Humidesulfovibrio mexicanus: one gene and its partner. The protein of the gene in region 1 binds, or shares a complex with, the protein of each later gene. Links are inferred from orthologs where the notes say so. Each region holds a gene or a part of one and is shown on either strand. Other genes may lie near its edges.

Region 1 (3,710 bases):
ACCTGGAAATTCCCTTCACCGCACCTCCCTCTGACGAGGACAAGAACCTCAAAGACCGCTTCACGTTCCGCGAAAAGGACTTCTCCCGTCACCTGGAAAACGGCAGCGCCAAGAAAGGCAAGAAGACCCCGGCCAAACCTGGCCAGGAGAGCGATGCCGCGCGTGCGCTGATCGAGAAGGACAACCAACTGCGACTGGGGCTTGAAATGGTCAAGACCCTCCCCAAGATTCGGGACATTCGCTAGCAAGCCAATGACACAGCACAGCAACAACAAGGACCAGGCCGGGAAACGTCGGCCTGGTCCTGGCCTTTCGCCCGCTCGCAAGCGGCTTGTCCTGTGGATCGTCCTGGCCGTGGCGGCCGCACTCGCTGTTGGCTTGTTGATGTCCCGGAGCGTCGCCCCACCTCCCCCATCCATGCAGAACGCAACCGAATCTCCACAGGCGGACAGTTTGTCCTCGCGAGCCGCCCTCGCCTCCGAAGCCGTTCGTCATGTGCTGGGCCAAGTCGCGCCGGGAGCTCAAGAACCCAAAGTCGTGACGACCGAAGAACGCTTGCGCAATGGCGAACCCTATGCGTTTGTCGCCCTGCGCCTGCCGCCTGCGGACTCCCACTCCCTGCGCCAGGGGCTCGACAAGAAGCTGTCCCAAATTCACGGTGTGACGCTGCATGTGAACGCCCACGACGAATGGGAAGTGCGCGTGGATGGCGTGCCCTGCCTGCTGCTGCGTCTCACTCCGCTCACCCCGGAGCCAGCCGAGAAGCACCCGGCCAAGGGGCGGCTGGCAATCGTCATCGACGACATGGGCGAAGATGTGGCCGTGGCGCGCGATCTGGCCGCGCTTGGCGTTCCCATTGCCTTTTCCATCTGGCCCGACAGCGGCCACAGGGTGCAGGTGCTCAACATTGCGCAATCCGCGGGGAAAGAAATTTTCATCCACCTCCCCATGCAGCCCAAAGGCTACCCCAAGGTTGCGCCCGGCCCGCATGCGCTGCTTGACGGCATGACCGCCGAAAGGATTCAGGAGGTTGTGCGCCGCGCCGCGTCACGGGTGCCTGGAGCCGTCGCCGTCAACAACCACATGGGCTCGGCCTTTACGGAGTCGACCTACGGGATGCGCGCGGCGTTGTCCGCCATAAAGGGGCAAGGGCTTTTCTTTCTGGACAGCCGCACCACGGCAAAGAGCGTCGGGGTCGCCGAGGCCCGCCGCATCGGGCTGCAAGTGCACCAGCGCGATGTGTTTCTGGACAATGATCTCGCCGTGCCCGCCATTGTGGCCCAGTTGCGCGTGGCCGAAGCTGCGGCCCTGAAGCACGGACACGCCATCGCCATCGGGCATCCGCACAAGCAGACCGTTGCCGCCATCCGCGCCTGGCTCAAGAAAAAGAGCCCATCCGTTCATGTGGTCACCGTATCTTCGTTGCCGCCGCAATGATGCGCCTTGCCAATTCCGCGGTCTTCAGGCTATCCTTTTGATTCAACTGGCGAGCCATCTCTCTAGGCCCGATTTTTGCTAGCATTTTCCGGCAGAACGGCTTTTTCCTTCCACTGGGACCACGGGCGTACAAGGAACGGCGGACATGAGCAAAATTCTAGAACAAGATGAAGTAGATGCCCTTCTGCGCGGTCTTTCCGGCGGAGAAGTTGAAACAACGCCCGACATTCCAGAAGATGACTCCGGCATCGTTCCCTTCGACCTCACCAACCAGGACCGCATCATCCGCGGCCGAATGCCGGTCCTGGAAATCGTAAACGACCGTTTCGCTCGTCTGTGCACAAACGCTCTGGCCAACACCATGCGCAAACGCGTGGATATCAATCCCATCTCCATCGACATGAGCAAATTCGGGGATTTCATGCGCTCGCTCCCCGTTCCGACCAGCATCTCCATCTTCAAGATGGAGCCCCTGCGGGGCAATGCCCTGCTGGTTGTGGACTCGCGCCTGGTCTTCGCCCTGGTGGAAAACTTTTTCGGCGGCGCGGGCAGTCAACCGAAGGTGGAAGGGCGCGATTTCACGCCCATTGAGCAAGCCATCGTGGACAAGGTCGTCAAGGTGGCGCTCTCCAACATGGAGGAATCCTGGAAGCCCGTGCATGAGGTGCACATCGAGGTGGTGCGCTCCGAGGTCAATCCGCAGTTCGCCGCCATCGTTCCGCCAAGCGATGTGGTCATCGTCATCACCTTCGAAGTGGAGTTGGAAAACGCCATCGGCTCGCTCATCTGCTGCCTGCCGTATGCCACGATGGAGCCCATCCGCTCCAAACTGCACGCCTCCTTCCAGTCAGAACGCCTTGAGGTGGACCATGTGTGGATCAGCCGCTTCAAGGAGCGGCTGCTCGAAACCCCGGTGGAATTTCTTGTGCGCCTCGGCAAATCACGCATCACAGGACGGCAACTTCTGAATCTCGAGGTCGGCGACATCATGCTGTTGGACACCGATGCGGAGGATCTGCTGGAGGTCGAGATCGAAGGCGTGCGGAAATTCCATGGCGTGCCTGGTCGCGTAAAAGGCAACAAGAGCTTCAAGATCATCAAGGACGAGCAGTTGCACTTCTAGCTTTCGCTTTTGTCTTCGCCCATCCGCAGCCCCCTTCCGGACCGCCAAAGCCCTTGACTTGCGCCGCGTTTGCGGTGCATTTCCCTGCACGCGAACACAAGCGGCCCATGCGCCGCATACACCATTCACCGGAGGACACCACATGACGACCGAGCGCACCTTCTCCATCATCAAACCCGATGCCGTCGCCGCAAAACAGACCGGCGCCATCATCCAGATGATCCTCGATGCGGGCCTCACCGTTAAGGCCATGAAGATGATCCGGCTCACCCGCCCCCAGGCCGAGGGCTTCTACGCCGTGCACAAGGAGCGCCCCTTTTTCAAGGATCTCGTGGAATACATGATTTCCGGACCGGTGGTGGTGTCCTGCCTTGAAGGCGATAACGCCATTATCCGCTACCGCGAACTCATGGGCGCCACCGACCCCGCCAAGGCCGCCGAAGGCACCATCCGCAAGAAGTTCGGCAAGAGCATCGAGGCCAACGCCTGCCACGGCTCAGACGGACCGGACACCGCCAAGGTCGAAATGTCCTACTTTTTCAGCTCCCTGGAGATCGTGGGGGAATAAGGGCAATGAACAATCGCGTCGGCTTCATCGGCGTCGGGAACATGGGCACGGCCATCATCAAAGGGTTGGCCGCACAGGGCATACAGGTGCATGGCTACGACCTGGACTCGGCCAAGCTTGAAAAGCTGGGCCGCGAGGTCGGGCTTACGGCCGAACCCTCGCCCAAAACCCTGGTGAAGCACTGCCGTTACGTGCTGCTGGCCGTAAAGCCGCAACACCTCCCGGCCGCGCTTGAAGACATCGCTCCGGAGCTCTCCCCCGGGCACTGCCTGCTGTCCATCGCGGCCGGGATCACCATGGCTCGCCTGCAGGAGCTTTGCGGGGGACGCTGTCCTGTGGTGCGCATCATGCCCAACACCCCGGCCCTGGTGGGCGCAGGGGTATTCGCCCTGTGCTTTGATGACGCAAGCCTCGATGCAGAGCGCCGAGATTTCATCCGGGCCATGCACAAACCTTTGGGCCAGGTGCACGAACTGCCCGAGAAACTCTTCGACGCCTTCACCAGCGTGGCGGGTTGCGGGCCGGCGTACGTGTTCTATGTCATGGACGCCATTGTGGAGGCCGGGGTAAACCTGGGCCTGC
Region 2 (3,492 bases), on another replicon or contig:
AGCGTCAACCTGGTACATGATGGTGCGCAACACCATGCGGATAAGCGGCCCGTTGCTGAAGTTGCGGTCCAGCAGTTTGGAAACGTAGGTCAGGCTCACATCCTTGCGCATCAGCTCTTCCTGGGTGAGCATTCGCAAGCCTCGGGCTCGTTCGATTTTGTGGCCCTCGAATGAATAGTTGATCTCCTGCACGCCAAAGCGCTCGGCCTGCCTGCCGAACTCCGCCTCGGCCCCCTGGGCGCCGCCGCTGAACAGGGTGAACTCGCTTGCTACGGGCATATGGACTCCTTGTCGTGAGAGAGTTTCTGCATCGATGTCCGCATTGCCTGAACATTATGCACATTTGAGGGGCAAGAGGCAATGCGCCGGTTGTGTGGATTTTCCCTCGCGTTTCGGTTTTTAACACGCTATGCAGGAGGCATGTGGAAATTCTTGGCCATAAAGCCAGGAGGAAGCGCCCATGTCCGGCTGGATCTTCGCCTTTGTCGTGTTGCTGTTCGGCTTTGCGCTGGCCTATCTTCTGGATCGTATGAAATCGCGGCGCGGCAGCCGCGTTGGCGAGCCCCGCTTGCGCTCCGAGCGTGCCAAATGGCTGTATCTGTGGTTTTTCGGACGTTTTCCTACGGAAAATGAGGAGCGCGAGGACGAGGAGGAGGCGGAACGAGAGGCGGAGCGGCTTGAGGCGGAGCGTCGGAAGAAAAAGCCCGGCCGTTGAGGATCAGATTTTGACGTTGATGATGTTGCCCGCCCAGGGGGACGCATTGGACGCCGGAGCGCCTTGGGCCGGGTCCGATTGTTGGGGAGGTGGACGCTGGCCTTGGCGAGGGCTGTTCTGGGAAGCGTTTTTGTTGCCGCCGGAGTCGCGGCCCATGGCTTCCGCCCCCTCGCCCTTTTCGGTGACCTGTACGGTTTGCTCTGCCTTCTTCTGGTTCTCGGCCACCAGTTGGCTGAAAAGCGCTTGCTGGGCCTCGTGAGGGGCGTGCTGCGGCCCCATCAGCAACTGCACGTTCGGAAGCTGGGAAATGAGAATGGGCATATCCAGCGGATTGGCGGCCATCTACTTCACCACGTATTCCTCGAACATCAGGGTGTCGAACTTGCCGTCAGTGACGTATTGATTAATGACGAGCAGCAGTTCTTCCTTTAGCTTTTCTGTGTTTTCCTCATCAGCGAGGAAATGCACGTCCTTGTTTTTGAGGTAGTAAAAAATCGCATTGCGCGCCGGGAGCAATCGCGCCTCAAACTCCTTCGCGATGGACGGATCCTTGGTCCCCACCAGAATGCGGACAATGAGAAACCGTATCTGGTCCTGTTCCGCACGTTGCTCGACCCAGAAAGGGTCCAGCCGGACCTGAATCTCTGGTGGTTCCGGTTCGGCCGCTGTCTGGTTCGCTGCCTGTTCCTCGGCTGCGGCAGTCTGTTTCGTCTCTTCGAGTTTGGGTGAGTCCTTGGCGCCGAAGAAAACCAGCTTGACGGCAATCCCTGCCCCGATGAGCAGCACCAGTGCCGCAACGGCTATGAGAATGAGCTTCTTCTTGTCGAGCGGTTTCTTTTCTTCCGGCGGCGCTTCCAGACTGACTGACGCTGTCGGCTTCTCCGGTTCGGCTGGGGCTTCCTCTTCCTCTTCCAGAAAGGGAGCGTCCTCCAGGTCAAGTTCGACCTTCTGCGTCCCGCGCGTCGTTTCGCTTGTGTCGATGGCGACTTCGGCCGGTCTTGGCGCTTCCGCTCCTGGTTCCGCCTCGGCCTTCTTCAGGTCAGCAGCCATGAAAAAACGCCTTCCCCACTACGGGTGCAGGCATCAGCTGAAGATCTTGTCGATCTTCTGGCCCAGGGTTTCGGGAGTGAACGGCTTGACGATGTAGTTGGACACCTTGGCCTGCACCGCTTCGATGATGTTCTCCTGCTGGGCTTCGGCCGTGACCATGAGGAACGGGGTGCTGGCGTATTCCTCGCTGGCGCGGACCTTGCGCAGAAGTTCAATGCCGGTCATCTGCGGCATGTTCCAGTCGGAAATGATGAAGTCGATGTTGTCCCGGTTCAATGTCTCCCAGGCAGTGGTTCCGTCATCGGCTTCCACAACGTTATTGAATCCGAGCTGGCGGAGGATGTTCTTTATGATTTTGCGCATGGTGGAGAAGTCGTCAACAACGAGAATGCGCATGTTCTTGTCTGCCGGCATGGTGTCTCTCTCCTCTCAGCCTTCGGTTTCGTAGCGTTTGCGGAAGCTGTCGCGCAGCTTGGCCAGGGCCTGTGAATGTAGTTGCGACACGCGCCCTTCTGTGATGTCCATGACCTGCGCGGTCTCCTTCATGTTCAATTCTTCACCGTAATATAAGGATATGACGAGTTTCTCGCGAGGCGTCAACTCTTCTATGAGCCCTGCGATCTTGTCAACCATTTCTTGGAAGGCCGTGGACTGATACGGTTCGTTCTCTGTCAGGGACTCCCTGCTGCCGACGAAATTCTCCTGGAAGGCGTCGAGGCTGACGCACATCTGGTTTTGCAATGCTTCCAGGCCGTTCTGCACTTCCTTGGGCGACAGCCCGGTCTTGGTGGAAAGCTGTTCCTGTGTGGCGGCGGCACCGGTCTCGTGTTCGATCTGGCGCATGGCCTCGTCGATCATCTTGACCTTTTGCCGCAACCCCCGCGAGAACCAGTCCATGCGCCGAAGCTCGTCGAGCATCGCCCCCTTGATGCGGTTTTCCGAGTACGTGTCGAACTTGATCCCGAGCTCGGGCCGGAACTTTCCCAGAGCGTCCAAAAGCCCCATGCTTCCGGCGCTGATGAGCTCACCGAGTTCGACGCTCTGCGGAAGCTTGTTCTTCATGCGCAGGGCGAGAATGCGGATCTTGGGGGCGTAATGGCGGACGATCTGCTCCTGGTCGCGCGGGGGGAAATGCGCCCAGGCCGTTATTCCGGCCTCCAGCTCACGCCACGGACTGCTCCTGGAAGAGCAGCTTTTTCCAGAAGAACTTAATGTTTCCATCTGCTTTTGCCGTGACTTTCCAGGTGTTGATCTTTTCTGCCGCCTTGGCGATGGCCACACTGGCCGGACAATCGGGGCTTGCAACAGCGAAGGGGGTTTGGTTGATCACCGCCTTGCGCACCAGGGGATCTGTGGGGATGAATCCCACCATGTCCAGCGAGACGCCGGAAAGGAAGTGGTCGCAGGCCTTGTACAGCTTGATGAAGATTTCCTTGGCCGTTCGTTCGTCCTTGGCCATGTTCACCAGTACGCGGAAGCGGTCCACGCCGTGATTGAGCTTGAGCACCTTGATGAGGGCATAGGCGTCGGTGAGGGAGGTGGGCTCGGTGGTGAGCACCACCAGGCGCTCCTGGGCCGCGATGTTGAAATAGAGGACGTTGTCGTTGATGCCCGCGCCGGTGTCCACGATGAGGTGGTCGATGTCGCCTTCCAGATAGTCCATGGATTCCAGCAGGTCGAGCTTCTGGCCGGTGGTGAGGTTCACCATGTCGCTGACGCCAGAGGCG

The links. Proteins that work in one complex are often made in the same cells at the same time.
Region 2: the proteins of fliM (region 1) and CHB73_RS00960 are in contact, whole or in part, in a crystal structure (PDB 1F4V), measured with the Escherichia coli proteins. The link is inferred for Humidesulfovibrio mexicanus from one-to-one orthologs.

The regions. Positions count from the first base shown.
Region 1 is NZ_FZOC01000010.1:22,369-26,078, reverse strand. The notes cover bases 617-3,571. They hold fliM (flagellar motor switch protein FliM), read left to right. Parts: upstream 617-1,582; coding sequence 1,583-2,560; downstream 2,561-3,571. Other genes in these bases: proC (pyrroline-5-carboxylate reductase), read left to right, coding at 3,134-3,571; ndk (nucleoside-diphosphate kinase), read left to right, coding at 2,703-3,128; CHB73_RS15570 (divergent polysaccharide deacetylase family protein), read left to right, coding at 617-1,437. Outside these bases: CHB73_RS15575 (S41 family peptidase), read left to right, coding at 1-245; more of CHB73_RS15570, read left to right, coding at 538-616; more of proC, read left to right, coding at 3,572-3,710. UniProt on the Escherichia coli protein: FliM is one of three proteins (FliG, FliN, FliM) that forms the rotor-mounted switch complex (C ring), located at the base of the basal body.
Region 2 is NZ_FZOC01000001.1:174,476-177,967, reverse strand. What follows is about bases 490-3,226. They hold CHB73_RS00960 (chemotaxis response regulator CheY), read right to left. Parts: upstream 2,180-3,226; coding sequence 1,799-2,179; downstream 490-1,798. Other genes in these bases: CHB73_RS00950 (MinD/ParA family protein), read right to left, coding at 2,928-3,226; CHB73_RS00955 (FliA/WhiG family RNA polymerase sigma factor), read right to left, coding at 2,195-2,986; CHB73_RS00965 (flagellar basal body-associated FliL family protein), read right to left, coding at 1,058-1,765; CHB73_RS00970 (single stranded DNA-binding domain-containing protein), read right to left, coding at 719-1,057; CHB73_RS00975 (hypothetical protein), read left to right, coding at 490-715. Outside these bases: CHB73_RS00980 (hypothetical protein), read right to left, coding at 1-279; more of CHB73_RS00975, read left to right, coding at 461-489; more of CHB73_RS00950, read right to left, coding at 3,227-3,492. UniProt on the Escherichia coli protein: Involved in the transmission of sensory signals from the chemoreceptors to the flagellar motors.